2 regions of the Brevundimonas sp. GW821-FHT10A07 genome follow, and region 2 is predicted to be linked to the other one. Evidence: riboswitches for the same ligand, from Rfam matches in the RefSeq annotation. Region 2 holds a riboswitch; the other holds the start of a gene.
What was found. Region 2 has a riboswitch for cobalamin ahead of AC07NC_RS01545 (TonB-dependent receptor plug domain-containing protein). Riboswitches for the same ligand answer to the same signal wherever they lie in the genome.

Region 1 (15,205 bases), on a different contig from region 2:
CCCAGGATCGACAAGGCTTCGCGAACGGCGGCGGCGTCGGAGGTGGAACGGATGGCGCTCATTCCCGTACCGTTCGCGCCTTAGGGTCAATGCCGGGTTAACTTAACTTTTCAGGCTACCGCGCTTCGCGCACCTTGAGGCCATTCATGTTGGGCTACCGCGCCTCGCGCGACTTGAGGCCATTTATGTCGGGGGGCTACCGCGCCTCGCGCTACTTGAGCCCGGGGGGGGGGCGTTTTGATCCGGATCATTTCCACCGCCTCTGTCCCGCGCTAAGTCAGGCGCATGACCCCCCCCGTGATCCCGCCCAGCCCGTCGCGCGAAGAGTACGCGCGCGACTATGCCGCCGCCCTTGCCGCCAATGGCGACGAGACGATCTTTGACCGGGTCGAGCCCATCGGCCTGTTCGTCGAATGGCTGGCCGAGGCGGGGGGGCACGAGGTCAATGATTCCAACGCCATGACCCTGTCCACGGTGGACGCTGACGGCATGCCCGACGCCCGGATCGTCCTGCTGAAGGACGTGGATGGGCGCGGCTTCACCTTCTATTCGAACCGCGAGAGCGCCAAGGGTCTGGAGCTGGACGCCCGTCCGGTGGCCGCCCTGACCTTCCACTGGAAGTCGTTGCGGCGTCAGGTGCGGGTGCGCGGCCAGGTGCAGCCGGTCAGCAAGGAAGAGGCCGACGCCTATTTCGCCAGCCGCGCCCGCGAGAGCCGGGTCGGGGCCTGGGCCTCGGACCAGTCTCGTCCGCTCGACGCGCGTGCGACGCTGGAAGGCGCCGTGGCGCGCGAGACGGCCCGGTTCGAGGGCGACGAGGTGCCGCGCCCCGAACGCTGGACCGGCTGGCGTGTGACGCCGCAAAGCGTCGAATTCTGGCGCGACCGTCCATTCCGCCTGCACGACCGGCTGCGCTTCACGCGCGACGGCGACGCCTGGAGCCGCGAACGCCTCTGGCCTTGATGTTGCGGCCGTTCGGCGCGAACGAAACGCTCTGGCTTCGGCCGCGTTAAGCTCGCTCGTCTCGGCCAAGGGTCTTCATGCGTTTTCTGCCGCTTCTGTTCGCGTCTTTGCTGCTTGCGGCCTGCGCCACCCATCCCGGCAAGGTCTCTCATGTCCGGTTCGCCGGCGACGCCCGGTCCGTGCTGGCGGCGACACAGGCCGGGACGGTGCGCGGCGTTCAGGGCGCGGGAGTTCGCGCCTTTCTGGGCGTGCCCTTCGCCCGTCCGCCGGTCGGCGATCTGCGCTGGCGCGCGCCCCAGCCGGTCCAGGCCTGGACCGGCGTGCGCGATGCGACCCGGCCGGGATCGGACTGCACCCAGGCCATTGGGCGCAAGGCCATTCTGGGCGGGGGCGGCGGCCTCGTCGTGGGGGGCGAGGACTGTCTGTATCTGAACATCTATGCGCCCGCCGGAGACGCCGCCGAGCTGCGGCCGGTGATGGTCTATATTCCCGGGGGCGCCTTCACTGTCGGCTCGGGCGTCAACTATGATCCGTCGAAACTGGCCGCCGATCAGGATCGGGTGGTCGTCACCCTGAACTACCGCCTGGGCGCCCTGGGCTGGCTGGCCCATCCGAAATTCCAGGCGGAAAGCGAAGGCTTCGGCGGCAATTTCGGCCTGATGGACCAGCAGGCGGCCCTGCAATGGGTGAATCGGAACATCGCGGCCTTCGGCGGCGATCCGGCCAATGTGACCCTGTTCGCCGAGAGCGCAGGCGCGTGGACGGCCTGCTACCTGATGGCCTCGCCCAAATCCGAGGGCCTGTACCAGCGGGTCATCATGCAAAGCGGCGGATGTCTGGAGCCGTCGTCCCTGGTCAGCGCGGAGGAGGCGGCTAGGACCGGGCCGAAGTTTGCGGAAAACCTGGGGTGTGGCGGCCTCGATCAGATCGACTGTCTGAAGGCCCTGCCGGCCTGGCGGTTGGCGCGCGCGCCGTCCCTGCGGGCGGGGATCAATGGGCCTGGATCCTGGGGACCGGTTCATACCGACGCGACCGTGCCGGAAAACCCGGCCCTGGCGATCCACGAGGGCCGCTTCACCCGCGTGCCGGTCATCGTCGGCACGAACCTGGACGAGGGGCGGCTGTTCGCCAATGAGGTCAAGGACATGGATCGCTACCAGAAGGAGACGATCTGGATGTACGGCGATGTCGGCCCGCGCGTGCTGGACCGTTATCCGGTCGGTCCTGAGGGGCCGGCCTACGCCATCGCTGCGAACTTCACCGACCAGAGGTTCGCCTGTCCGTCCCAGGCCCTGCGCCGTCAGTTGTCCCGCTATGTGCCGGTCTGGGGCTATGAGTTCGCGGATCGCGGCGCGCCCTTCGTCCTGCCGGACTGGCTGGTCGGCCTCGACCTGGGCGCCTATCACGCCAGCGAACTGGCCTATGTGTTCGGGACCAGTTGGGTCTTCACCGATGTGAAGCGGTTCACACCCCGACAGAAGGTCCTGTCCGACCGGATGCAGAGGTTGTGGGCCGGTTTCGGCCAGGGCGACTTCGGCCCCGAATGGCCCCGCGTCGAGGGTGCGGGGCCGGTGCGGGTGTTCACGGCCCAGGGCGACCGACTGGATAAGGACTTCTTCGGCCGCCACCACTGCGACTTCTGGGACGGAACGCCTTTCGGCGCGGTTCAGTAGTCAGACGAACCGCACGGTCACGCCGGGCTTGACCTTGTCGGCCAGCATCCAGGCGTCCCAGTTGGTCAGGCGGACGCAGCCGTGCGAGGCGGTCTTGCCGACCAGATGCGGGTCGGGCGTGCCGTGGATGCCGTAGCTGGGCTTGTTCAGATCGATCCAGACCACGCCGACCGGATTGTTCGGTCCCGGCTGAACCACGACCTTGCGGCTCCCTTCGCCAAAGCTCAGCTTGGACGGGTCATAGGTATAGTTCGGATTGCGGGCGACGCCGTTGACCTTGACCGTCCCGGTCGGCGTCGGATTATCGCCGCTGCCGATGGTGGCCGGGAAATAGGCGATCAGCTTGCCGTCGGCGGCGAAGGCCTTGACCGAACCTTCGGCCTTGTCGACGTCGATATGGTCCACCTCGGCGGGCAGGGGCGTGGTGTTCACCGCCGGAACCAGCAGGGTCTGGCCGACGCGGTTGAAGTCCGCGCCCGGGTTCATCGCCCTCAGCAGGCCCTCGGTCACGTGGAACCGCTCGGCCAGGGCCTCGACGATATTGGCGTAGCCCATGGCGGCCGCCTCGCCCTGGGCTTCCAGATCAGTCGGAACCACGCCGATATAGGGGCCGGCCACGTCCTCCTGGGTGATCCGATAGGTCGAGGTCACGGCGCCGATCCCCACGGCGCGAAGCCGGCCCATGATGTCGGCGTCCAGTTCGCCGGTGACGGGCAGACCCTGCGCCTCCTGGAAGGCCGAGATCGCCTGACGCATGTTCGAGCCGGCCAGTCCGTCGATGGCGCCGGGCGAAAACCGCGCCCGTTCCAGCAAAATCTGGGCGCGGATCAGGGCCGGTTCCGGTTGAGCCGGATTCTGCGCCGTCGTCGGAGGCGCGTCGGGCGCGGGGGGCGAATAGGCGCTGTTCTCGATGGCGTCGCGCGACAGGGGCCCTGACTGCCCGACTTCGGCGGCGGGGGACGTCGCCGCATCTCGGTCATGGTCGGCGGGCGGGGAACAGGCGGCCAGGGTCAGGACGGCGAGACTGGAGGCGATGCAGGCGAAACGGCGGTTCATTCGGGAGCTTTCGGAAGCGACAGACAAGGGCGTGGTGGCGTCGGGTTCAGTTCTCTTCGCCCGTCGCGGGATCGGTCGCGGTCTCGCCGGAGTTGCTGGAGCCTTCTGAGCCCTTGGGTTCGGTCGCGGGGCGCGGCGGTTCGCCGTCGTGGTCCGGACGCAGGTTTTCGTTCTCTACGTTGCGATTGTCGGGACGTGCGTCTGTCATCTGGGTCTCCTGGCGGAGCAGGCCTCCGCAGGGATGTCAACGCGCGCGGGGCGGCGGGGCTCCCGGCTGTGGCGATATCACCCCGTTCACCATGACGATGAACCATACCGAAACGGGCCGTGGCGCATGGTTTCTGGAATGGACCTTGCTCCCAAGGGTCGCATGAGGACGCGCATGGCCGAAACGCTGCAGGTCGAGATCATGAGCGCGGAGGCGATGGACGCCGCCGCGATCGCCCTGTGGCGCGACTGGACGACGACCAATCCGGCCCTGACCAGTCCCTATTTCCGCTGGGACTATACGCAGATCGCCGCCCGCGTCTGTCCGGGCGCGGCCGTGGCCGTGTTTCGGCGCGGCGGGCGGATCGTCGGCTTCTTCCCGCATCAGAAACGCGGCGGATCGGTGCAGCCGCTGGGTGCGCCGATGAACGACTATCATGGCGTGATCGCCGCCGAGGGCGAGACCATCACGCTGGAACAGGTGGCGCACCTGCTTCATGCACGCCGGTTGAACGTCCCCGGCTGGATCGGCGCGGCCGAGACCGGCCAGGCGCGTGAGACCGTTCAGGTCGCCATGCCGGACGCCGGCTTCGACGCCTGGTACGCCGAGCGTCGCGTGACCTTCGGCAAATATTTCAAGGACAAGGAACGGGCCCGCCGCAGCCTGGAGGCCGAGCTGGGCCCCGTTCGGGTCGAACGCGGCCTGCGCGCCCCCGCCCTGCTGGACCAGTTGATCGATCTGAAGGCGGCCCAGTATCGCCGCTCGGGCCTGCACGACATTTTCGCCTGTGGCTGGACGCGCGACCTGCTCCACGCCCTGATGGCGGACCCCCGGCCGGACTTCGGGGCCTCGATGGCGGCCATGCATGCGGGGGACAAGCTGGTGGCGATCGAGTTCTCGCTACACGCTGGTCGGCATTATCATTTCTGGTTCCCGGTCTATGAACCCAGCCTGGCGCGTTGCTCGCCGGGGATATTGCTGAGCATGGACACGATGCGGCTGGCTTCGGCCGAGGGTTTCCGGGTCTTCGACTTCGGGTTCGAGGGCGAGAGCTACAAGAAGTATTTCGTCAACGCCCGGCAGACGGTGCGCGAGGCGGTGGTGATGCGGCCCGGCCTGACCCAGGCGCTGGGCGACGCAGCGGTAGGCGTGCTGGACAAGGCGGGCGGCCGGGGCGAGGCGCTGCGGGCGTCGCTGCGCCGTCGCTGGTCCACCATCGAGGCCTGCGAGGCCTCGCCCGTCGGGCGGCTGCGCGGCGCGGCCGTCGCGGTTCGATCCGCCGTCAGCAAGGCCGCCGCCCGCAGGAAGACGCCCACGCGCGTCGCCCATGTCTGAGGATAGGATCATGAGCGGCCGCCGCACCCGCTATCCCGGCCCCATCGCCGAGGCCAAGACCCATCCGCACAGCCTGGTCGAACAGGGCTTCGCCGAGGATGCGGCCCTGGCCGCCGTGCTGGACCGCTATCCGGCCGAACTGTTCGACATCAATCTGTACGATTACGACGACGCGGGCCAGGTCAGCCTGCGCACCGGCGCGCGGGGGCGGCTGTCGGGCGAGGATCTCCTGGAGGCGATCAAACAGGGCCGGCTCTGGGTCAATCTGCGCGGGGTCGAGACGGCCTGGCCCGAATTGTGGGCGGCGGCGATGAAGGATTTCGCCGCGATCCAGGCGAGCTATCCAGGCCTGCGGGCGGTGCGGAACGCCGGTCAGCTGATCCTGTCCTCGCCCAAGGCGCGGGTGCCCTATCATTTCGATGCGGCGGGGGTAGTTCTGTTCCACCTGCGCGGGCGCAAGCGGCTGTTCGTCTATCCGGGCGACGAGCGGCATCTGCCCGAGCGCAGCATGGAACAGGTCGTCGCGCGCCAGACGACGGAGGAACTGCCCTATGATCTGGCGTTCGAGAAAGACGCCCAGATCATGGATCTGGAGCCCGGCCGCGCCCTGACCTGGCCCTTGTATGCGCCGCATCGTGTGGAGAACCTGGACCGGTTCTGCGTCAGCCTGTCGATGGATTTCCAGACCTGGCCGTCGCGGTTCAGAAACGGCGCGCTGTTCACTAACGCCGTGATCCGCAGCCGGGGCGGCGAGCCGCGCCTCACCGACGGCATGGCGGCGCCGGAGTTGGCGGCGCGCTGGGTCGCGTCGCTCGCTTTGAAGCGGGCCGGGGCGATGAAGAGCCGGATCGCGACCTTCGAGCGCGACTTCCAGCCCGAGGTCGGGGCTGCGGACGGCGCGGGCGCCTTGAACGCCACCCGTTAATTCGAGTTCATGACCTCGAGTTAAAATGACTCGCGGGTCGCCAGCGCGCACCTTTTCCTCATATCCGGGAAAGGGAACGCCTCCATGAAAACCGCTCTGATCGCCGCCGCCGCCGTCGCCGCCCTGACGGGGTTGGCCGCCGCCGCGCCCGCATCGGCCGGCGAAGTCGAGATCCGCAACGCCGTGGCGCGCGTGGTCGTCATCGTCGAGGACCGCCAGGACATCGCCGTCGAGGTGACGCAGGGCCGGTCACGGCTGCCGGCCGTACAGGTGCGGCGCAACGGCCGTGACGTGGAGATCGACGGCGGGCTCCGCCGCAATGGCCTCTGGGGTCGTGGCGACGGCATACGCAACTGCAACTCGGGCCGCGCAGACGCAGCCCAGCCCGGCCAGGGCGCGACGGTCGAGGTGCGCGATCTGGGCCGCATCCGGCTGGAGGACGCGCCCCTGATCATCCTGCGCACGCCGCGGAACGTGGATGTCAGCGCCGGCGGCGCCGTGTTCGGCGCCGTGGGACGCGGCGCGCGCTCGGTCGAACTGGACAGCGGCGGCTGCGGCGGCTGGACCATCGCCAATGTGGACGGCGACCTTGAGCTGGGCGTCGGCGGTTCGGGGGCGATCCGCGCCGGGACGTCGCGGGCGCTGGACGCCAGCGTCGGCGGTTCAGGCTCGGTTTCGGCCGGCGGCACCGGCGACCTCAAGGTCGCCGTCGGCGGCTCGGGCAATGTGGAGGTCGCCAGCGCCAATGGTCAGGGCGACATCTCCATCGGCGGCTCGGGCGGGGTGAACGTCCGCCAGGGTCGGATGGACAAGCTGTCGGTCGCCATCGGCGGGTCCGGGGACGTCCGCTACGGCGGAACGACCCGCGACCTCAGCGTCGCCATCGCCGGCTCGGGGAACGTCCGCGTCGCCGCCGCCACAGGCTCAGTGTCCCGCACCGTCGTCGGATCCGGGACGCTTCATATCGGGCGTTAAGACCCGTATCTCGCCGCGAGAGGAAAGGCCCCCGGTCGTGGAACCCTGGGGGCCTTTTTCGTGCGTCGATCCGGACATGAAAAAAGCCCCGGCGGATCGCTCCGCCGGGGCTCTTCTCACACCGTGAGGGAGGCCGTTGCTTACAGGCCGCCCAGGACGCTCGTGATCGACGAGACGTTCAGGCCGGCGCCGGCGCGGTCACGCGCTTGCAGACCGCCGCCGAAGCTGTAGCGCAGGCCCAGCGACCAGGTGTCGACGTCGATCGAGTCGACGTCGGCGCGGGTGTAGGCGGCGCCGACCGAGAACGGGGTGTTCTCGATTTCGTACTCGGCGCCCACGCCATAGGTCCAGGCGTCCACGTCGCCGCCGGCCACGTCCACGTTGTTGTAGCTGACGCCGGCGTTCAGGCGCAGGTTCGGCATGACGTAGAAGGCGGCGTCGCCGCCGACGGTCCAGATGTCGGCGTCGCTGTCGTCAGACGTGGTGTAGGCGACCAGGCCGGTCAGGGTCGCGTTGGACAGGTACTTCTGGGCTTCGGCGCCGACGGTCCAGACGGGATCGTTGCCCGAACCGATGTCGTTGGCGGCGACGAAGGCGCCGGCGCGGACGTCCGAGGTCCACATCTTGGTCAGGTGAGCGGCGGCGACGCCGGTGACGTCTTCTTCACCGAAGGCCTTGGTGTAGTCGACGGCGCCGTTCAGGGTCACGGTCCAGTCGGCGGCCGGCAGGGCGACGGTGCCGTCCACGGTCCAGACGTCGGCGTCGACGTCATCGCCGGCGACTTCGACCGACGGGTTGGAGTAGGTCACGCCGACCGAACCGATGGCGTTCTGGGCGAAGGCCGGGGCGGCGAACAGGGTGGCGGCGGCGGCGGCCGAGGCGAGGAGGATCGTCTTCATTTTCTTTTGTCCTTAGCAGTCTGTGCCCGGGTGGAGGCCCGGGGAGGGCGGCTGCTACCAGCCGGCGCGAGAAGCTGAGCAATAAACCGTCGTTACATAAGTGTCTTGAAACTGACATGTGTCTCATCTGCCACGCCTTGTGGTCAAAATGTGTCACTCGAGCGCGTTTCCTGCGGCAAGGAGTTAACGGGCCGAAATCATATAATCATATAAGGATATCCTTATATGTATTGACGGCTGCGCTTCATTGCGGTCATGTGCCCGGGTCGTGGTCTGCACGCGGTCTTCGGGGCGCGTGGAGCTAAGAGGGAAGCCGGTGTGAAACCGGCGCTGCCCCCGCAACTGTAAGCGGCGAGTCGAGGGTCCATCTCGTGTCACTGGCGTTCGCGCCGGGAAGGCCGGATCCGAGGCGTCGACCCGTGAGCCAGGAGACCTGCCCCGACAGATAACGTCCTCCGGCGGGGTGTCCGGTCAGGCCGCATGCGCGCCGCCGGACCCTTGTTCGCGTCGGCGTCCGCGCGACCCTGTCCGAAGCCTGGCCATAATACAGGTTTCGAACGTCATGACCCGCCACACTGTCCAGGTCGCCACCCTCGGCTTTCCCCGCATCGGCCCCAAACGCGAGCTGAAGACCGCGCTCGAGGCCTATTGGGCCGGCAGGATCGACGGGGACGCCCTGCTGTCCACCGCCGCCGAGCTGCGCGCCCTCACCTGGGCCCGCCAGCGCGATCTGGGCGCCGACATCGTGCCGTCGAACGACTTCTCTCTTTATGATCAGGTGCTGGACCTGACCGCCATGGTCGGGGCCGTGCCCGCCGCCTATGGCTGGAGCGGGGATCGGGTCGATCTGGCGACCTATTTCGCCATGGCTCGAGGGTCTGGGGCGCCGGGGTCTCGCGGCGGCGACAGTCCGGTCTGCGAACACGGTCATGTCCACGGCGGCGGTGAGGGCGCGCCGGCGATGGAGATGACCAAATGGTTCGACACCAACTACCATTATCTCGCGCCTGAGTTCACGGCGGATCTGGTCTTCCGGCTGGGCTCGACCAAGGCGCTGGACGAGTACCTGGAAGCCAGGGGGCAGGGGATCGACACCCGGCCGGTGCTGCTGGGGCCGGTCAGCTATCTGCTGCTGGGCAAGACGCGCGGGGCCGACTTCGACGTCCTCAGCCTGCTGCCTCGCCTGCTGCCGGTCTATGCCGAGGTGTTGCGGTCGCTGGCGCGCGCGGGCGCGACCTGGGTGCAGATGGACGAACCCTGCCTGGTCACGGACCTGAGCGACGAGGCCAAGGCCGCCTATGATCACGCCTATCGCGTGCTGGCCGATGTGACGCCGCCGATCAAGCTGATGCTGACCCCCTATTTCGGCGCGCTGGGCGACAATCTGCATACGGCGTTGAAGCTGCCGGTGCATGGCCTGCATCTCGACCTGATCCGCGCCCCGGAGCAACTGGCCCCGGTCGCTTCGGACATGCGTCCCGATCAGGTGTTGTCGCTGGGCGTCATCGACGGCCGCAATGTGTGGAAGGCCGATCTGAACGCCGTATTGGACCGGGTCGAGCCCCTGGTCGCCTCGGGTCGCCAGGTGGTGCTGGCGCCGTCCTGCTCGCTGCTCCACACCCCCATCGATCTGGAGCGTGAGACGGCCCTGGAGCCGGAGATCAGGAACTGGCTGGCCTTCGCCGTGCAGAAAGTGGCCGAACTGGCGATCCTGGCCCGCGCCCTGAACCATGGCCGCGATGCGGTGAAGGCCGAACTGGACGCCTCGACCGCCGCCGTCGCCTCGCGCCGCACCTCGCCGCGCATCAATGATCCGAAGGTCCAGGCGCGCGCCGCCGACGCCGACCCCGCCCTGTCGACCCGCACCTCCAGCTTCGAAATCCGGCGCACGGTGCAGCGGCGGCGGCTGAACCTGCCCGCCTATCCGACCACCACCATCGGCTCCTTCCCCCAGACGGCCGAGGTTCGAAAGGCGCGCGCCGATCACGGCAAGGGCGTCATCGACGACGCCGCCTACGCCGCCTTCCTGCGCGAGGAGACCGCGCGGACGGTGAAATGGCAGGAAGACCTGGGTCTGGACGTGCTGGTCCACGGCGAGTTCGAACGGAACGACATGGTCCAGTATTTCGGGGAACAGCTGTCCGGCTTCGTCTTCACCAAGGCCGCCTGGGTCCAGTCCTATGGTTCGCGCTGCGTGCGGCCGCCGATCATCTATGGCGACGTGTCGCGGCCCAGGCCGATGACGGTGGAATGGTGGCGTTACGCCCAGGGCCTGACCGATCGGCCGATGAAGGGGATGCTGACCGGCCCGGTGACGATCCTGAACTGGTCCTTCGTGCGCGACGACCAGCCGCGCAGCGAGACCTGCCGCCAGATCGCCTTCGCCATCCGTGACGAGGTGATCGATCTGGAAACCGCCGGCGCCGTCGTGATCCAGATCGACGAGGCGGCCCTGCGCGAGGGCCTGCCGCTGCGCCGCGCCGACTGGGCCGCCTATCTGGACTGGGCGGTCGAGTGTTTCCGCATCACCGCATCGGGCGTGCGGGACGAGACCCAGATCCACACCCACATGTGCTATTCCGAGTTCAACGACATCATCCAGTCCATCGGGGCCATGGACGCCGACGTCATCTCCATCGAGACCTCGCGGTCCAGGATGGAGCTGCTCGACGCCTTCTCCGACTATCGCTATCCGGCCGAGATCGGCCCGGGCGTCTATGACATCCACTCGCCGCGCGTGCCGTCTGTGGACGAGATGGCGGCCCTGCTGACGGCGGCGGCGGGCAAGCTGCCGGCGGACCGGCTGTGGGTGAACCCGGACTGCGGCCTGAAGACCCGCGGTTGGGCCGAGACCGAGGCGGCGCTGACCAATATGGTCTCGGCCGCGAAGGCCGCGCGCCTGGAGGCCGTAGGGGGATGAGCGTCACGCTTATAGACATGGTGTTCCCCGGCGACGCCAACCACCACGGCACATTGTTCGGGGGCGTCGGTCTGGCGCACCTGGACAAGGTCGCCTTCCTGGCCGCCGCGCGTCATGCGCGGCGGCACACGGTCACGGCGGGCTGCGAGCGGATCGACTTCGCCGCACCCGCCCGGATCGGTGAAATGGTCGAGGCGACGGGCCGGGTGGCGCGCGTGGGCCGAACCTCCATGGGGGTCGAGGTCGAACTGTGGGCCGAGGCGCCGGTCAGCGGCGAGCGCCGCCTGTGTACGCGCGGCGTGTTCAACATGGTGGCGCCCCGCGAAGCGGGGCAGGGCGACCTGCCGCCGGTTCCGGACAAGCGGGCGGAGCGGGGGGACGGCTGGCTGCGGACGGCGGAGATGGTCTTCCCGACCTGGACCAACCACTATGGCACCCTCTACGGCGGCGACGCACTGAAGCTGATGGGCAAGGCCGCCTTCATCTGCGCCACGCGACGGGCCAGGGGCGTCATGGTCATGGCGGCGTCGAACCGCATCGACTTCTCGTCGCCTATAAGAGAAGGAGACATGATCGAACTGGCGTCGCGCGTCACGCGGGTCGGCCGCTCCTCCGTCGCCATAGAGGTGGAGCTGTGGGCGGAGGCGCTGTTGACCGGCGAACGACGGCGGTCGGCCGTGGCCGAATTCGTCATGGTGGCGGTCGATGAGGCGGGGCGATCTGCGCCGATTTCGAAGCCTGCGGCGACGCTGGAACCGGCCTGACGGAATCCTGTCGCCGCCACGGTTTCGCCGCTTGACGAAAATGGAATCGGTAGGCATAAGCCCCACTCTTGTTGGACCGGCTGTGCATCCCCGGATGCAGACGCGGTTCGCAGGAACGACCTGAGACCCTGTTCTTTGCAGTGACCCAGGACTTTAGCGGCCTTCGCAGGCGACTGCGTGGGCCGATCGTTTTTGCGGATTTGCGTTCCCTGAGGGCTCTATGCCCGAAGGCCTTCGGTCTTTGAAATGGTTCACAGGGACGCGGTCCTCCGACCGCATTGGAAGTAAGCACCGATATGGATCAAAGCATCCGCATCAGGCTCAAGGCCTTTGATCACCGCGTCCTCGATTTCTCGACGCGCGAGATCGTCAATACAGCCAAGCGCACCGGCGCGACCGTTCGCGGTCCAATTCCGCTGCCGACCCTGATCGAGAAGTTCACCGTGAACCGCTCTCCGCACGTCGATAAGAAGTCGCGTGAGCAGTTTGAAATCCGCACGCACAAACGCGTGCTCGACATCGTCGACCCCACCCCGCAGACCGTGGACGCGCTCATGAAGCTCGACCTGTCCGCCGGTGTGGACGTCGAGATCAAGATTTAAAGTAGAAAGAGGCGGGATCCGATGCGCACGGGCGTGATCGCCAAGAAGCTGGGCATGACCCGCGTGTTCGCCGATGACGGCGCGCACGTACCGGTCACTGTGCTTCAGCTCGACGGCTGCCAGGTCGTCGGCCAACGTACCCAGGAGCGTGACGGCTACGTCGCTCTCCAGCTGGGCGCTGGCACGAAGAAGGCCAAGAACACCAACAAGGCTCAACGCGAGACCTTCGCCAAGGCGGAAGTCGAACCGAAAGCCTATGTCACCGAGTTCCGCGTCGATGCGGACGGTCTGCTGGACGTGGGCGCCGAACTTTCGGCCGAACACTTCGTTGTGGGTCAGAAGGTCGATATCCAGGGCGAGACCATCGGTAAGGGTTTCGCCGGCGCCATGAAGCGCTGGAACTTCGGCGGCCTGCGCGCCACGCACGGTGTTTCGCTGTCGCACCGTTCGCACGGTTCGACGGGTAACCGTCAGGACCCGGGTCGGACCTTCCCTGGCAAGAAGATGGCCGGTCACTACGGGGCCGAAACCGTCACCACCCAGAACCTGACCGTCGTCCGCGTGGACGCCGAGCGTGGCCTGATCCTGATCAAGGGCGCTGTCCCCGGTCATGACGGCGGCTACGTCAAGGTTCGTGACGCCATCAAGAAGGCTCGTCCGGCTGACGCTCCGTTCCCCGGTGCGCTGAAGTCGAGCAAGTCTGCTGCTCAACCCGCCTCGACCCCGGCTGAAGAAGCCCCCGTCGAAGCGACCGAAGGCGGTGAAGCGTAATGAAACTCTCTGTCATCCAACTCGACGGCAAGGCCGCTGGCGACGTGGAACTGTCGGACGCCGTCTTCGGCATCTCCGACATCCGCGGCGACATCCTGGCCCGCACCGTCAACTGGCAACTGGCCAAGCGCCGCGCCGGCACGCACAAGGTTCAAACCCGCAACGAGAACTCTCGTACGGGCAAGAAGATGTACAAGCAAAAGGGCACCGGCGGCGCTCGTCACGGTTCGCGCCGTGCACCGCAGTTCGTCGGCGGTTCGCGCGCCTTTGGTCCGGTCGTTCGCGACCACGGCTTCTCGCTGCCGAAGAAGATCCGCGCGCTTGCTCTGCGTCACGCCCTGTCCTCCAAGGCGAAGTCGGGCGACCTGATCGTCGTCGACACCGTCTCGGTCAAGGAAGCCAAGACCGCCTCGCTGCGCGAGACGCTCGGCAAGCTGGGCTGGACCAAGGCTCTCATCATCGCGGGTCCGGAAGTCGACACGAACTTCGGCCTGGCCGCACGCAACATCCCGCACATCGACGTGCTGCCGAACGCCGGCCTGAACGTCTATGACATCCTGCGGGCTGACAAGCTGGTGCTGACCAAGGCCGCTATCGAGGCGATCGAAGCCCGCTTCAGCGATAAGGAAGCCGCGTAATGGCCGCTCAACCTACCGCCAAGCACTACGACACCATCCTGGCTCCGGTGATCACCGAAAAGGCCACGATCCTGTCCGAGCAGAACAAGGTCGTCTTCCGCGTCGCCGACACGGCGACCAAGGACGAGATCGCCGCTGCGGTCGAAAGCCTGTTCAAAGTCAACGTCCTGAAGGTCAACACCCTGGTTCAAAAGGGCAAGACCAAGCGCTTCCGGGGTATCCTGGGTCGTCGCGTGGACATCAAAAAAGCGATCGTGACCCTGGCCGACGGCCAGTCGATCGACGTCACCACGGGGCTCTGATCAGATGGCCTTGAAACATTACAATCCGACCTCGCCGGGCCGTCGCGCCCTCGTGCTGGTCGACCGTTCGGAGCTCCACAAGGGCCGTCCGGAAAAGTCGCTGACCGAAGGCCTGACCAAGTCGGGCGGACGCGGGCAGGGCGGTCGCATCGCGGTCCGCTTCCGCGGCGGCGGCGCCAAGACCCTGTACCGCAAGATCGACTTCAAGCGTCGCAAGTGGGACATGGTCGGCACGGTCGAGCGTCTGGAATACGATCCGAACCGCACGGCCTTCATCGCCCTCGTGACCTACGAAGACGGCGAGAAGACCTACATCATCGCGCCGCAACGCCTTAAGGCCGGCGACACGGTGATCGCGGGCGAAAAGACCGACGTGAAGCCGGGCAACGCCATGCCGCTTCGTTCGATGCCGGTGGGTACGATCATCCACAACATCGAGATGAAGCCGGGCAAGGGCGCTCAGCTGGCTCGCTCGGCCGGCGCCTACGCCCAGCTGGTGGGTCGCGATCAGGGCTACGCCCAGATCCGTCTCGGCTCGGGCGAACTGCGCATGGTCCTGGACGGCTGCATCGCCACTGTGGGCGCGGTTTCGAACCCCGACCACATGAACCAGAACCTGGGCAAGGCCGGTCGCAAGCGTCACATGGGCTTCCGCCCGCACGTCCGCGGCGTCGCCATGAACCCGATCGACCACCCGCACGGTGGTGGTGAAGGCCGGACCTCTGGTGGTCGCACCCCCGTCACGCCGTGGGGTAAGGACACCAAGGGCACCCGTACCCGCAAGAACAAGGCTACGGACAAGTACATCATCCGTACCCGCCACGTTAAGAAGGCTCGCTAAGAATGGCCCGCTCCTCCTGGAAAGGCCCGTTTGTCGACGGGTATCTGCTCAAGAAGGCCGACGCCGTTCAAACGTCGGGCCGCAAGGACGTGATCAAGACCTGGTCGCGCCGCTCCACCATCCTGCCGCAGTTCGTCGGTCTGACGTTCGGCGTCCATAACGGTCAGAAGCATGTGCCCGTGTCGGTCTCGGAAGAGATGGTCGGCATGAAGCTCGGCGAGTTCGCCCCGACCCGGAACTTCCCGGGTCACGCGGCGGACAAGAAGGCCAAAAGGAAGTAACTGATGGCCCAGACCAAGAACATTCGTCGGGTCGCCCCGACCGAGGCCCGCGCCA
Region 2 (15,205 bases):
CGTCAGCGTGGTCCAGGGCGGAACCGAAGTGTCGATCATGCTGGGCGCAGGCGAGGCCGCGACCGTCAGCGACGTCATCGTCACCGGCGTCATCACCGACGGTGTGGCGCGGTCGCTGAACCAGCAGAAGAACGCCGACGGCACGGTCAATGTCCTGTCCGCCGACGCCATCGGCCGCTATCCCGACCCCAACGTCGCCGAATCCCTGCAGCGCGTGCAAGGCATCGCCATCCAGCGCGACCAGGGCGAAGGCCGCTACATCAACGTCCGCGGCGCGCCCTCGGCCTTCACCGCCGTCTCGGTGGACGGGGTCCAGGTTCCCGCCGTCGATCCGGGCACCCGCGCCGTCGATCTGGACACCCTGCCCAGCGACATCGTCGCCAATGTCGAGGTCTCAAAGACGCTCCTGCCCAGCCAGGAAGCCGATTCCATCGCCGGCGCCGTCAACATCAAGACCCGTTCGCCCTTCGACAAGCGCCGCCTGGCCGTCAGCGGCTACGCCGGCGGCAGCTATAACGACTACGGCGGTTCCGACACCCGCGCCGCCGCCACGGCGTCCAACGTCTTCGCCAATGAGACCTTCGGCGCCCTGCTGTCGGTCAGCTATTCCGAGACCAACCGCCGCCCTGACAATGTCGAGAACGCCTGGGTCAAGAAAGAGCAGAACGACGCCGAGATCTTCGTGCTCGAAGAAAGCCTGTTCAAGGACTACGAGACCAAGCGCACCCGCCAGGCCGTGACCGGCGCCCTCGAATGGCGCCCGACCGACGACTTCCGCGCCTATCTGCGCGGATCGTTCGCCCAGTTCGAAGACGACGAATACCGCAACACCCTGGGCCTGATCTACTCGGACGGCAAGCTGAAAGCCGGCGCTACCGACACGAGCGCCACCTATACCGGCGCGCGCATCACCCGTCAGCTGCGTCACCGCACCCAGAAGAACGACATCACCACCCTGGTGGCCGGCGGCGAAAAGACCTTCGACAACGGCGCCGTCTGGGACGCCAGCCTGTCCTGGGCCGATAGCGAACAGTCCTATCCCAACCGGAACGAGCTGCTGTATCGCGCCGACGCCCCCGAATTGAGTTACAACACGGCCGATCACTATATGCCGACCTATTCGGTGTTCAGCGATCCGACCGGCCTCTATCGGGACCCCACCAAGTTCAAATTCCGCGAGAACACCTTCCGCGAGAACACGACCCAGCAGGAAGACGTCGCCTTCAAGACCAACTTCGAGCTGCCCAGCCAGTTCGCCGGACGCGACGTGACGTGGAAGCTCGGCGCCAAGTTCAACAGCCGCGAGATCAATGCGGACGAGCAGCGCTACCGTAACCGCGCCTCTTCGGCGAGCCCGGGCACGCTGGCGTCGGTGCTGAGCGACCGTGAATCGCGCAACTACGACTATGACCTCGGCTTCAAGTTCGACGCTGACCTGGCCGACGCCTATTTCGCCAGCGCGCGCGCCGCGTCCCCGATCCGCGGGCCTGAATCCACCACTGCGGACTACACGGCGCAGGAAGACATCCTCGCCGGCTACGCCCAGGCTCGCTTCGACATGGGCGCGACCAACGTCATCATCGGTCTTCGTGTCGAGAACACCAAGTTCGACGGTTCGGCGGTTCAGTACGCCCTGATCGATGAAGACAAGCCCACGGAGAAAGAGATTTACACGGCCGCTAATGTCAGCCGCGACTACACCGACTTCTTCCCCAGCCTAACGGTCCGCCATAACTTCTCAGATAATCTGATCGGCCGGTTTGCTCTGACGCGCTCGATCTCGCGCCCCGAGTTCAACCAGATCGTACCGCGCCAGATCGACGAAACCGATAGCTCCAGCGGCAACGCGTCTTATGAAGTCGGCAATCCTGACCTGAATCCCACCCTGTCGAACAACATCGACTTCGGCCTGGAATACTACTTCGCCTCTCTCGGCGTGGTATCCGCCAACGCCTTCTACAAGGACCTGACCGACTACCGATACATCCTCAAGTACTCCGAGGATCTGGCGGGCGGCGGCAAGGCCAAATTCGAGACACCGATCAATGCTCCCGACGGCCATATCGCCGGTCTGGAGCTGAACTGGCAGCAGAAGTTCGGCTTCCTGCCGGGTCTGCTGTCGGGCTTCGGCGTCTTCGCCAACTACACGGTCACGGACGCCGAGATCAAAACGGCCCAGACCTACGGCGGCCGGGACACCTTCGCCCTGCCGGGTCAGTCGGACAGCAACTACAATGCGGCCCTCTTCTACGAAATGGCCGGCTTCAGCGCCCGGCTGTCCTACACCAAGCGCGGCGATTATCTGGACGAGATCAATGCGGATGACGCCGATCTGGACCTCTATGTCGAGGGCCGCGAACAGCTGGACTTCACCACCAGCTATGACTTCGGCAACGGGGTCGAACTGTTCGGCGAGGCCAAGAACCTGACCGACTCGGCCGGTGTTCGCTACTATGGCTCGCGCGAGCGCACCTACGAGTACGAGAAGTTCGGCTACAACATCTTCGTCGGCGTCCGCTTCAAGCTCTAGGACCCCCGAAACCTTGACGCAGAAAGGGCCGGACGGCGACGTCCGGCCCTTTTTCATGGGCGAAGCGCGCCGCGCTTCCGGGCGGCTTGACGACGGGCCTCGTCATGAGGTCTGGGTATCGGAGACCACCCCCGCTCCGCTGGTTCGCCCCTTGCAGATCCTGGCGAACCTGGGCGGCGGACGCCCCAGATTGAAACGGATCGACCGAATGTTTCTCGAAGGCGAGGTCAACTGGACGCTGATCTTCGGCATCACGGCCGTCGTCGGCTACGCCCTCGCGGCCGTCGCCCTCTGGTTCGCCGTGACCCACGGCGCCCGCCACGCCAGCGCAAGCGACCAGCTCGACATCGTCCAGAAGGTGGCCGAATCCTCCGACAGACGCCTGTTCGAGACGATGAACGCCGTGCCCGTGGCCATGGTCGAGACCGACAGCACGGGCAAGTTCGTCTTCGCCAACCGCGCCGCCCATCAGCTGCTGGGCCGTCGCGACGCCGAACTGCTGGGCCTGCGTTTCCATTCCGCGACCTGGGGCATTACCTTCCCGGACGGCAAGCCGATCCCCGCCGACCTGCTGCCCAGCGCCCGGGCCCTGCGCGGCCAGACGGTGCGGGGCTTCCAGCATCTGATGATGAACGCCGCGACCCGCAAGAAGATGCTGGTTTCGGTCACGGCCATGCCGATCGAGAACGAACGGGGCCAGATCACCGGCTCCATCGCCGCCATCGTCGAGACCGACGTCCTGACCACCCCCGCCATCGAACCGGCGCCGCCCCCGCCGCCGCCCGCCGCCCGGCCCAGCCTGGCCGACCGGGTGTTCGACGCCGCCTCCGGCGCCCTGGTGGTGGTCGACGCCGACGGCCGCATCCGCCAGGCCAACCGCACCGCCCTGATCATGCTGGGGCGCGGCGAGGGGGTGACGGGTTCCGACTTCGCCGACCTGTTCCTGCCGCTGGACCGTCGCACCGAGGGCCGCCAGGCCTTGCGCGCCGCCCTGAACGCCGATGACGGCGAGGCTGCGCCGATCGAGACGGTGGACGCGGACGGCGCGGGGATCCGCTGGACCCTGACGCCCCTGGCCGACGAGACGGATCGTCCGGACGCCGTCCTGCTGGCCGGTGTCCCCTTGGCCGACATCGCCCCGACGGAGACCGGCTCTGAAACCGCAGAACCGGCCCCTCTTTCCGATGCGCCGGAAGACGACGCCGGCCAGGACGATCCGCGCGATCCCGTCGCCGAGGCCCTTCAAACGGCGCAGGCGGACTTCGCGCGCCGCGAGAGCGAAATCCTGGCCGCCCATAATCAGGCCCTGCTGGACACGGTCGCCGAGGCCGCGCGCGCCGAACAGGCGGTTCGCGCCGAGCTGGAGGCCGAACGGCGCATGGCCAATGTCGGCCGTCTGGCCGGCGGCGTGACCCATGATTTCAACGCCCTTCTGGGGGTCATGACCTCGGCCCTGGACATGATGCTGCGCCATGCCGACGAGCCCGAGCGCATCCGCCGCCTGGGCCAGGCGGCCCTGGCCGCCGGTCAGCGCGGCGAACGCCTGACCCGCCGCCTCAGCGCCTTCTCGCAGGACGAGGACCGCACCAATCTTCAGCGGCTGGACGTCGGGATCTTCCTGGCGGGCCTGGAGACCAAGCTGCGTCTGCTGTCGGGGCCGTCGATCGACCTGATGATCGAAACCCCGGCCCAACCGGCCTTCGCCCGGATCGATCCGGCGGCCTTCGAGGCGGCGGTGCTGGCCCTGACGCGAAACGCGGTCGAGGCGTCGAACGGCGTCGGGTCGGTCGCGGTGCGGCTGGCGGTGATGGCCGACGACAGCCTGAGACTGAGCGTGCGCGATTCCGGCCCCGGCATGGACGCCGACACCCTGCGCCGCGCGGCCGAGCCCTTCTTCACCACCCGGCCGGACGCGGCCGGCCTGGGCCTGTCGCAGGCCTTCGCCTTTGCGCGCCAGTCCTCGGGCGCCCTGGCGATCGACAGCACGCCGGGCGAAGGGGCGGAGGTCTCCGTCACCCTGCCCCGCGCGGAGCAGCAGGACGCGGACGCGAGCGAAAATACGGGCCAGACGGACGAACCGGCGCCTGAAATCGCCTCCTGACGGCTTCCTCCCCCTGCAAAGGTCGATTCCGGCGTCCCATATGTCGCCCGGCGGTTGACCCCTGCGGGGTCGGCGCTAGTGTCCGCCCGCCTGCCCCCACGCGCCAGAAGACCAGAGGATATCATGGCCGAAGCCCCCGTTCCCTACGACGTCGTCATCATCGGCGGAGGGCCCGGCGGCTATAACGCCGCGATCCGCGCCGGCCAGTTGGGCCTGAAGGTCGCCTGTGTCGAGATGCGCGCCACCCTGGGGGGCACCTGCCTGAACGTCGGCTGCATGCCGTCCAAGGCCCTGCTCCACGCCTCGGAAATGTTCGACGCCGCCAACAGCGAATTCGCCAAGATCGGCATCGAGGTCCAGCCCAAGCTGAACCTGGGCCAGATGCACAAGGCCAAGGACGACAGCGTCACCGCCCTGACCAAGGGGATCGAGTTCCTGTTCAAGAAGAACAAGGCCGACTGGATCAAGGGCCGCGGCAAGATCGTCGCCAAAGGCAAGGTCGAGGTGACCGCCGCCGACGGTTCGGTCCAGACGCTTGAGGCCAGGAACATCGTCATCGCCACCGGCTCGGAGCCCACCCCCCTGCCGGGCGTCGCCTTCGAAGACGGCAAGGTGATCGATTCCACCGGCGCCCTGTCGCTGCCGGCCGTGCCGAAGAAGCTGATCGTCATCGGCGCCGGCATCATCGGCCTGGAGCTGGGTTCGGTCTGGCGCCGCCTGGGCGCCGAGGTGACGGTGGTCGAATTCCTGGACCGGATCACCCCCGGCATGGACACCGAGGTCGCCACCGCCTTCCAGCGCACCCTGACCAAACAGGGCATGGTCTTCAAACTGGGCGCCAAGGTCACGGGCGCCAAGCCGGTCAAGGACGGGGTCGAACTGACGGTCGAACCGTCGGCCGGCGGCGCGGCCGAAACCCTCAAGGGCGACGTCGTCCTGGTCGCCATCGGCCGCCGCCCCTACACCGAGGGCCTGGGTCTGGAGAGCGTCGGCGTCACCCCGGACAAGCGCGGCTTCATCGACCATGACCACTTCAAGGTGGCGGATGGCGTCTGGGTGATCGGCGACGTGACCCACGGCCCGATGCTGGCGCACAAGGCGGAAGAAGACGCGGTCGCCGTGATCGACACCATCGCCGGCAAATACGGCCACGTCGACTACGCCCTGGTGCCCAGCGTGGTCTACACCTTCCCCGAAGTGGCCTGGGTCGGCCAGACCGAGGACCAGCTGAAGGCCGCCGGCGTCGCCTACAAGAAGGGCAAATTCCCCTTCACCGCCAACAGCCGCGCCAAGATCAACCACGAGACCGACGGCTTCGTGAAGGTTCTGGCCGACGCCGCCACCGACAAGGTTCTGGGCGTCCACATCATGGGTCCGCAGGCCGGCGAGATGATCCACGAGGCCGCCATCACCATGAGCTTCGGCGGCGCCTCGGAAGACATCGCCCGCACCTGCCACGCCCACCCGACCCGTTCGGAAGCCGTCCGCCAGGCGGCCATGGACGTCGAAGGCTGGATGATGCAGGCCTGATCCGCCGCGCCCCGACGGACGTCTGACATGAAAAAGGCCCGCTCGGCAGTCGCCGGGCGGGCCTTTTTTGATCTTGTCCGGCTTGGGCTCAGGCGGCCCAGACGGTCCGGGCGTCCTGAGACTGGCTGTCCACACCCGGCTCGCTGATGCGGAAGCGCGACACCAGCTCGGCCAGTTTTTCCGCCTCCTGGCTCAGCGCCTGGTTGGCGGCGGTGGTCTGTTCGACCATGGCGGCGTTCTGCTGGGTCGTCTGGTCCATCTGGTTCACGGCGACATTGATCTCGGCCAGACCCACGGCCTGTTCCTGGGCCGAGGCGGCGATTTCGCCCGCCAGCTGGTTGATCTCGGCCACCTGGTTGATCAGGGCGGTCAGTGCGCCGCCGGTCTGGGACACCAGCCGGGCGCCTTCGCCCACACTGGCGCCCGAGGCGGCGATCAGGCCCTTGATCTCGCGCGCGGCGTCGGCGGAACGCTGGGCCAGGGCGCGCACTTCCGACGCCACGACCGCAAAGCCGCGGCCGGCCTCGCCGGCCCGCGCCGCCTCGACGCCCGCATTCAGGGCCAGAAGATTGGTCTGGAAGGCGATCTCGTCGATGACGCCGATGATCTCGCCGATCCGGCCCGAGGTCGCCTCGATCTCGCCCATGGCGGCGGTGGTGTCGGCGATGATCCGCTCGCGCGTTCCGGCCCCGCCGCGCGCCTGGGCGGTGATCTCGGCGGCGGACCGGGCGCCCTCGGCCGTCTTGCGGACAGTGACGGTGATCTGATCCAGGGCGGCGGCGGTCTGTTCCAGGGCGGCGGCCTGGCGTTCGGTGCGGCGCGACAGGTCGTCGGTGGCCGTCGACACCTCGGCGGTTCCGGCGCGCATCGCCCCGACCAGATCGACGATATCGGCCATGGTGGCGGCCAGGGTGTCGGCGGCGGTGTTGTAGTCGTCCTTCAGCTTGCGGCTGCGCTCGGCGAAGCTGGCGGTGATGCGGTGGTTCAGGTCACCGCGCGCCAGGGCCGCCAGACCCTGGCCCAGGGCCCCGACCACGACGGCGTCTTCCTCGGCCAGGCGTTCGCGCTCGGCCTCGCTGGCGGCGTGGGTGGCGCGGGCGGTTTCGCGCATCGCCTCGGCCTCGGTCTCGGTCGCCTTCTGGCGCACGGCGGCGTCGCGGAAGGCGATGACGGCGCGCGCGATCTGACCGATGTCGTCACCGCGCGAGACCCAGGGGGCGTCGAAGTCGGTGCGGCCCTGACGCAGGGCCTCCATCCGCTCGCACAGGGCCTGCAGCGGCGAGAACATGCGGCGCGAGGCGACCAGACAGCCGCCCACCACCAGCAAGGTGACGACGACGCCGCAGATCAGCAGGCCGGCCATCATATGGTTCACCGAGGCCATGAAGTCGGCCTTGGGAATGCCGACATACAGCACGCCGATGGTCTGGCCGGTGGCGTTCTTGATCGGGTCGTAGGCGACGAAATAGGGCTTGCCCAGGATGTCGGCCTGACCACGATAGGGTTTGCCGGACTTCAGCACCGCGTCATAGACGGGGCCGGGCTTGAGTTTGGTGCCGACAGCGCGCGAACCGTCGTCCTTGACCACATTGGTCGTGACCCGCAGGTCGTCCATGAAGACCGTCGCCGTGCCCCCCACCAGGGCCTTGATCCGATCGACCGGTTCGACGAAGTCGTTCATCGGCGTGGAGCCGACATACAGTCGGCCGTCCCGCGCCGAAAACCCGTCGCCGTAGTCGGCCAGCACGTCCCAGGCGACGCGCATATTGGCCTCCTGGCGTTCGGCGGCGCTGGCCTCTGCATCCCGGGTCAGCAGCACCACGGCCACCGCCAGCAGGATCGCGGTCAGGGCGGCCAGGGCGCCGATCACCATGAGGGCGATCTTGGCCGAAAGGGAAAGCGCGCTGGGTTTCATCGCCGTATCCAGTGGAGGCTTCGGGTCTTCAGTCAAGCATCCCTGACATGAGCAAGGTTAAGAACCTTCCCCGACGGCATACTCTATCTCATCTCGATGTGAGCATTCCCTTGAGCCTGTAGAGGGCCTCCAGCGCCTCGCGCGGGGTCAGGGCGTCGGGGTCCACGGCCCCGAGCGCCGTCTCGACCGGCGAGGGCGCAAGGACCGGCGCCGGTTCCGCCAGGGCGAACAGCGGCAGGTCGTCCAGACGGGCGGTCGCCGCCTTCTCCCCTTCCAGCCGTTCGAGCACGGATCTCGCGCGGGCGACCACGGCGCCCGGCACGCCCGCCAGTTTGGCCACCTGCACCCCATAGGACCGGTCCGCCGCCCCCGGCGCCGCCTCGTGCAGGAAGACGAGATCGCCGTTCCACTCCTTGGCCACCATGGACAGGTTGCAGACATGGTCCAGCCGCGTCTCCAGCTGGGCCAGCTCGTGATAGTGGGTGGCGAACAGGGTGCGCGCCCTATTGGTCTCGTGCAGGGCCTCGGCCGTGGCCCAGGCGATGGCCAGGCCGTCATAGGTCGCCGTGCCGCGCCCGATCTCGTCCAGCACGACGAAACTGCGCGGCGTGGCCTGGGTCAGGATGGCGGCGGTCTCGACCATCTCCATCATGAAGGTGGACCGCCCCCGCGCCAGGTCGTCGCCGGCCCCGACGCGGCTGAACAGCCGGTCCACCACGCCCAGGCGCATCGACCGGGCGGGCACGAAGGCCCCGGCCTGGGCCAGGATCACCAGCAGCGCGTTCTGGCGCAGGAAGGTGGATTTACCGGCCATGTTCGGCCCGGTGACGATGGCCAGGCGGGCGCAATCCGCCCCGGAGCCGTCCAGCCGCGCATTGTTGGGCGTATAGGGATCGCCGGCCGCCTTGACCGCCGCCTCGACCACCGGATGCCGCCCGGCCTCGACGGAGAAGGCCAGGCTGTCGTCCACTACCGGCCGGGTCGCCCCGACCTCCTGCGCCCATTCCGCCAGGGCCGCGTGGGCGTCCAGTTCGGCCAGGGCCTCGGCGACCGCCTGCAGCGGTTGGGCCAGACCGGCGACCTCGCGCCGCCAGGTCTCGAAGGTCTCGGCCTCGATGGCCAGGGCGCGGTGGCCGGCCTGGCTGATCTTGGCGTCCAGCTCCGACAGTTCGACCGTGGTGAACCGCACCTGGCTGGCCAGGGTCTGGCGATGGATGAAGGGGCTGTCCGGCCCGGCCCGCAGCAGGCCTTCCGCCGCCTTGGCCGAGGTCTCGAGGAAATAGCCCAGGACGGCGTTGTGCTTGACCTTGAAGGCCACCCCCGACTCCGCCACGGCCCGCGCCTCCAGATCGGCCACCACCCGGCGGCTGTCGTCGCGCAGGGTGCGGGCCGCGTCCAGTTCGGGGCGATAGTCGGGGCGCACGAAACCGCCGTCGCGCGCCAGGTGGGACGGCTCGTCCACCAGGCCGTCGATCAGATCGGCCTTCAGCCGCGACACCTCGGGCGACAGGCTGAGACGATCCAGGGCCAGGGCGATGCGGCGCGGCTGACCGGTGATCGGATCCACCTGGCCGATGAACAGGCCGGCCACCCCCTCCGCTATGGTCAGGCCGACACGCACCGCCGCCAGATCGCGCGGACCGCCGCGTCCCAAGGCCAGCCGCCCGACCGCGCGGGCGATGTCCGAGGAGGCCTTCAGCCCCTCGCGCAGGTTGCGGCGCAGATCGCGCCGCTCCAGCAGCCATTCGACCGCGTCGAGCTGTTCGTTGATCGCCAGCGGATCGCGCAGCGGCCGGGCGATCCGTTCCGCCAGGGCCCGGGCCCCGCCCGAGGTGACCGTGCGGTCGATACAGGCCAGCAGCGAGCCTTCGCGCTCGCCCCTCTGGGTCCGGTCGATCTCCAGACTGGTCCGCGTCGCCGGATCGATGGCCAGGAAGCCGCTCTCGCCCAGCCGACGCGGCGGCGCCAGGGCCGGGACCTTGCCCGCCTGGGTCGTCTCCAGATAGGCGGCGATCAGCCCCAGAGCCGATATCTCGGCCTCCTCGAAGGCGCCGAACCCGTCCAGGGCCGCCACCCCGTACAGCCGCTCGACCCGCGCCTGGGCCGCCTGGGGCTCGGCGATGGCGCTGGCCAGGGCCTGGACCACGCCGCCGGACCCGTCCAGGGCGTCCCGCGTCGCCGGGTCCGAATAGATCCGGTCCGTGACCAGAACCTCGGACGGCCGGAAGGCGGCCAGGGCCGCGCCCAGGTCCTCCAGCGCACAGGCGACGCTGTCCACGGCGCCGGACGACAGCTCCACCACCGCCACCGCCGCCCGCCCCTTGCGCACCGCCACGGCCGCCAGACGATTGGCGCCCCGCGCATCCAGCAGACTGTCCTCGGTCAGGGTGCCCGGCGTCACCACCCGCACCACGCCGCGATGGACCACGGCCTTGCCGCCGCGCTTCTTGGCCTCGGCGGGATCTTCCAGCTGTTCGCAGATGGCGACCTTGTGGCCCAGGCGGATCAGCCGGGCCAGATAGCCTTCCATCGCATGGACCGGCACCCCGGCCATGGGGATGTCCTCGCCCTGGTGCTTGCCCCGCTTGGTCAGGGTGATGCCCAGGGCGGCGGCCGCCACCTCGGCGTCCTTGAAGAACAGCTCGTAGAAATCCCCCATGCGGAAGAAGAGTATGGCGTCCGGCTGTCCGGCCTTGGCCGTCAGATACTGCGCCATGAAGGGCGTCGCCCCTTCCAGCGAGGCGGCGACTTCAGGCGAATGTTCGGGGGAGGGAAAAGCGGGCGCGTTCATGTGCCGTCAGGGTGACGGATCGCAGCCGACCGCTCAAGCCCGTTAACGGCTCTTGCACAGGCTTGTCACCCCTGCGATAGGCCGTGTCAGGCGGTTAAGGGAACACGGTGAGACACCGTGGCTGTGCCCGCAACTGTAGGCGGCGAGAGCGTCGTCCGTCCGGGGTCTCGACCCCGGCGCCACTGGGTGACTGGGAAGGCGAGGACGGCGGTTTATGACCCGCAAGCCAGGAGATCTGGCCGCCTGACGTCGCTCGTCCGCTGTCCGGGACCAGACAGAGGCGCGGGGACTATTCTCGTCGCAGCGACCCGATCTTGCGCCGTCCGGACCTTTCAGGCCCGGCGGATCGGCTCGCTCATACCGGTTCCTCGCGCGCACTCGCGGAGCCGACATCGGGGATTCTCGCTCAATGAAGCGCTCCATTCTTCTCTCCACGGCGGCCCTGTCCGCCGCCTTCGCCGCGCCCGCCTTCGCCTTTGACGAGGCGACCCAGCTGGACGACGTCGTCATCACCGCCACCCGCATCCCGGCCATCGTCGCCGATACGCCCGGCGCCCGCGTCATCGACGGCAAGACCATCGAACAGCGCGGCGCGATCTTCGCCGCCGACATCCTGTCGGACGTCCCCGGCCTGTCGGTGACCCGTTCCGGCGCCTTCGGCGGCGTGGCTCAGGTCCGCATGCGTGGCGCGACGCCCGGCAAGACCCTGGTCCTGGTCGACGGCGCGCCCGTCAACGACGCGGCCGAGCCCAACGGCGCCTATGACTTCTCCAGCTTCGAGCTGGCCGACATCGAGCGCATCGAAGTGCTCAGCGGCCCGCAGTCGTCGCTGTGGGGATCGGACGCCATCGGCGGCGTGATCGCCTTCACCACCAAGGAGATCGAGGGCCTGCGCGCCGAGGCCGAGGCCGGCAGTTTCGACACCGTGCGCGGCCGCCTGGCCGCCGGCGTCGCCAACGAGACCTATGCCGTCAGCGCCTATGTTTCGCGCTTCGACACCGACGGGATCTCCGCCGCAGACGAGGCCGACGGCAATCCCGAAGCCGACGGTTTCCGCAGCACGACCCTGGGCGCCAAGGGCCGCTACGCCTTCTCGGACCTGGTCAAGGTCGACGGCTCGGTGCGCTGGAACAAGTCAAAGGCCGACCTGGACGGTTTCCCGGCGCCGAACTACGCGCTGGCCGACACCGACGATACGCAGGAAAGCGAGCAATGGTCGGGGTTTGGCCGGGTGGCCGCCAAGGCGTTCGGCCTGAACCATCAGTTCAGCGTCTCGGCGTCGGATCTGGATCGCAGCTCGGTCAGCGACGGCTTCGGCTCGACCTTCACCGGCGACCGCCAAGCCTATCGTTGGCAGGCCAATGGCGCGACACAGGATATCGACTATGCGTTCGGCGTCGAACGCAACGAGGCGTCGGCGGCCCTGTCGTCGGGCCTGTCGCGCGACCTGTCGATCACCTCGGTGTTCGGCGTGGCCCAGTATGACGTCGGCGCACTGAACCTGACCGGGGGGCTGCGTTACGACGACACCGACGATTTCGGATCCAAGACGACGGGTCGGGTTTCGGCGGCCTATGATCTGGCCGGCGGCTTCATCCTGTCGGGCGCCTATGGCACGGGCTTCAAGTCGCCGACGGTCAGCCAGGCGGTCTGCGACTTCTGCTTTGCGCCGCAGCCCTGGCCGGAACTGAAGCCGGAAACGGCCGACAGCGTCGAGATCGCCCTGGGCTGGACCTCGGCCGATGGTCGGTTCGACGGTCGCGCGACCCTGTATCGCCTGAACGTCGAGGACCAGATCACCTATACGGCCGGTCGCTACATCAATGTGGCCAAGACCCGTTCGGACGGGTTCGAGCTGGAAGGCCGTGCGCTGTTGGGCGCCGGCTTCGACCTGACGCTGGCCTATGCCTGGACCGACGCCAAGGACCGCACGACGGGCGCCCGCCTGTTGCGCGTGCCCGAGCACGCCGGTTCGGCGACCCTGGGCTGGACGGGCGACCGGGTCTCGGGCGCGCTGACGGTGCGGGCGGAAGGCGACCAGGACGATTCCGGCGGCTTCTCGACCGTGGCCCGCGAGGGCTTCGTCACGGCCAATCTGAACGCCGCCTACGAATTGACGGACAAGGTCACGCTGACGGCCCGGATCGAGAACCTGGCCGACGAACATTATCAGCAGGTGTTCGGTTACGGAGAGCCGGGGCGGTCCGGCTATGTCGGGGTCAGGCTGCGCTACTGATCCGCGCGCGGGCGTCGGCGGTGAAGGCCGCCGGCGCCTCGAGCGCCAGTTCCGGCCAGCTCAGATCGGGGCCGGGCGCGTGGGCGGCGGCCAGGATGGCGCGCAGTTCGGCCGCCGAGGCCACGCTGGCGACCACCCGGTCCACCGCCTTCAGCGAAAACGCATAGGCCAGGGCCGCCTGCATCGGATCGCAGCGCCGTTCGGCCAGACGCCGGCGCGTCCGCGACAGGGCCTGGGCGTAGTTGGCCAGATGGGTCGGCAATTCATCGCCGATCGCGAACAGAAGCCCGCCGGCGAAGACCGAGGCCAGGTGCACCTCGGCGCCGCCGGCCTTGATCTCGTCCAGCACGCCTTCGGCGGCGGCCCGCTGGTCCAGCAGATTGCAGGAAATCTGAACCACGTCGGCCTCCAGCCGGCGCGCCAGCAGGGCCGGGCCGTCCTCGACCGTGGCGCAGAAGCCGATGCTGCGGAACAGGCCGCGGGTCTTCAGGGATTGCAGCCGGTCCCACAGGGCGCGGCCCTCGGCCCCGGCCAGGTCGGCGGCGTTATTGACCAGCAGGGCCTCGCCGCGCGGCAGGCCCATGCGTTCCAGCGACCGGCGCGCCCGCGCCTCGACCCGATCCAGGCCTTCGCTCAGGGCCACGGTTTGAACCGTCACGCGGAAGGGCGAGGGGAAGGGCCAGGCCTGGCCCAGCAGCCGTTCGCCGTCGCCGCCCGGTTTGGTCGCGATCATTTTCACGCCGGCGTCCGCGCCCGTCTGCAACAGGAAGCGCATGGCGTCCTCGCGCGCGCCCGACGGCGCGGCCATGAACGGATTCAGGGCGCGTCCCGGCTCTGTCACCACGGCGAGAGCCAGGCGATCTATGGGCGAAGGCGCCGAAGGGGTGGCGGGGGAATGCGTCACATTCCCATCTTGCACCTCCAAAGCTTAAAGGAGGTTGAGCGAGACGTTACGCGAGTCTTACCTGGAGATCGTCGGTATGGCGGATCAGGCGTCGGCGTCGGGCTGCCGATCCGGGTGCGCCGCCCCGAAGGCGGGGTGGTCCAGCGCCCGCGCCTCCACCGCCAGAAGCCCCGGCCAGGCTTCCAGCGCCATGTTGAACCGCCGCGCGGAATAGAGCTGCGGCATCAGATAGCAGTCGACTAGGCCCGGCCGGTCGCCGAAACTCCACCCCTGGCCGTGGCGGCCCACCAGGATCTCCAGGGCGTCGAAACCCGGCGCGATCCAGCGCGCGGCCCAGGCGTCCACGGCGGCCTGGTCCGCCCCGAAATCCTCGCGCAACGACCTGAGAACGCGCAGATTGTTCAGCGGATGAATGTCGCAGCCGATCAGGGCGGCCATGGCCCGGACACGGGCCCGGTCGGCCGATCCCTTCGGCAACAGGGCCGGCTCGGGATGAACCTCTTCCAGCCATTCCAGAATGGCCGGGCTCTGGGTGACGACCTGATCCCCGTCCTGCAGGGCCGGCACCATGCCCTGGGGGTTCAGGGCCAGATAATCGGCCGCCTTTTGCTCGCCCTTGCGCAGGTCATGCGTCGCCGTCTCATAGGCCAGGCCCTTGAGGCCCAGGGCGATGCGGACCCGGTAGCTGGCGCCCGAGCGCCAATAGCCGTGGAGGATCATCAGACGATCTTGAAGCTCAGGGGCGCCAGGCCGTCGATGGTCACGACCACCGCGTCGCCGCGCGCCAGGGGTCCGACGCCCGACGGGGTGCCGGTGAAGATCAGGTCGCCCGCCTGGAGCGACCACAGTTTCCCGGCCGCCTCGACGATCTGATCGGGGTTCAGGATCATGTCGTCCAGGGTGCTGGACTGTTTCGTCTCGCCGTTTACGCTCAGGGCGATCACCCCCGCCGGGGCCGGAAGCGGTCCCAGGGTCAGGGCGCCGCAGGGGGCCGACTGGTCGAACCCCTTGGCTGCATCCCACGGCCGCCCGGCCGCCTTCGCCTCGGCCTGAAGATCGCGACGGGTCAGGTCGCAGCCGACCGCCCAGCCCACGATCCGCCCGCCCTCGCCGATGGCCGCCACCAGTTCGGCCTCGAAATGCAGATTGTCCGTCGCCGACGGATAGGCCGGGTCGGCCCCGTCCGACACCAGGGCGT

Region 1: it holds a riboswitch for cobalamin, as region 2 does, so the genes downstream of both, metE (5-methyltetrahydropteroyltriglutamate--homocysteine S-methyltransferase) here and AC07NC_RS01545 (TonB-dependent receptor plug domain-containing protein) in region 2, are expected to answer to the same signal.

The regions. Positions count from the first base shown of each region.
Region 1 covers NZ_JBWKNX010000013.1:52,288-67,492, reverse strand. Annotated here, with positions in the region: gene AC07NC_RS12080 (DnaJ C-terminal domain-containing protein) at 1-62, opposite strand, end outside; gene pdxH (pyridoxamine 5'-phosphate oxidase) at 286-960, shown strand; gene AC07NC_RS12070 (carboxylesterase/lipase family protein) at 1,038-2,633, shown strand; gene AC07NC_RS12065 (L,D-transpeptidase family protein) at 2,634-3,689, opposite strand; gene AC07NC_RS12060 (hypothetical protein) at 3,736-3,897, opposite strand; gene AC07NC_RS12055 (GNAT family N-acetyltransferase) at 4,072-5,232, shown strand; gene AC07NC_RS12050 (transcriptional regulator) at 5,243-6,157, shown strand; gene AC07NC_RS12045 (GIN domain-containing protein) at 6,242-7,132, shown strand; gene AC07NC_RS12040 (porin) at 7,273-8,031, opposite strand; cobalamin riboswitch at 8,284-8,486, shown strand; gene metE (5-methyltetrahydropteroyltriglutamate--homocysteine S-methyltransferase) at 8,594-10,951, shown strand; gene AC07NC_RS12030 (acyl-CoA thioesterase) at 10,948-11,715, shown strand; gene rpsJ (30S ribosomal protein S10) at 12,012-12,317, shown strand; gene rplC (50S ribosomal protein L3) at 12,339-13,088, shown strand; gene rplD (50S ribosomal protein L4) at 13,088-13,726, shown strand; gene AC07NC_RS12010 (50S ribosomal protein L23) at 13,726-14,028, shown strand; gene rplB (50S ribosomal protein L2) at 14,033-14,869, shown strand; gene rpsS (30S ribosomal protein S19) at 14,872-15,150, shown strand; gene rplV (50S ribosomal protein L22) at 15,154-15,205, shown strand, end outside.
Region 2 covers NZ_JBWKNX010000002.1:13,981-29,185, reverse strand. Annotated here, with positions in the region: gene AC07NC_RS01570 (TonB-dependent receptor) at 1-2,530, shown strand, start outside; gene AC07NC_RS01565 (PAS domain-containing sensor histidine kinase) at 2,739-4,631, shown strand; gene lpdA (dihydrolipoyl dehydrogenase) at 4,755-6,161, shown strand; gene AC07NC_RS01555 (methyl-accepting chemotaxis protein) at 6,250-8,076, opposite strand; gene mutS (DNA mismatch repair protein MutS) at 8,165-10,867, opposite strand; cobalamin riboswitch at 10,942-11,125, shown strand; gene AC07NC_RS01545 (TonB-dependent receptor plug domain-containing protein) at 11,277-13,103, shown strand; gene AC07NC_RS01540 (aldo/keto reductase) at 13,087-14,007, opposite strand; gene maiA (maleylacetoacetate isomerase) at 14,092-14,727, opposite strand; gene AC07NC_RS01530 (fumarylacetoacetate hydrolase family protein) at 14,727-15,205, opposite strand, start outside.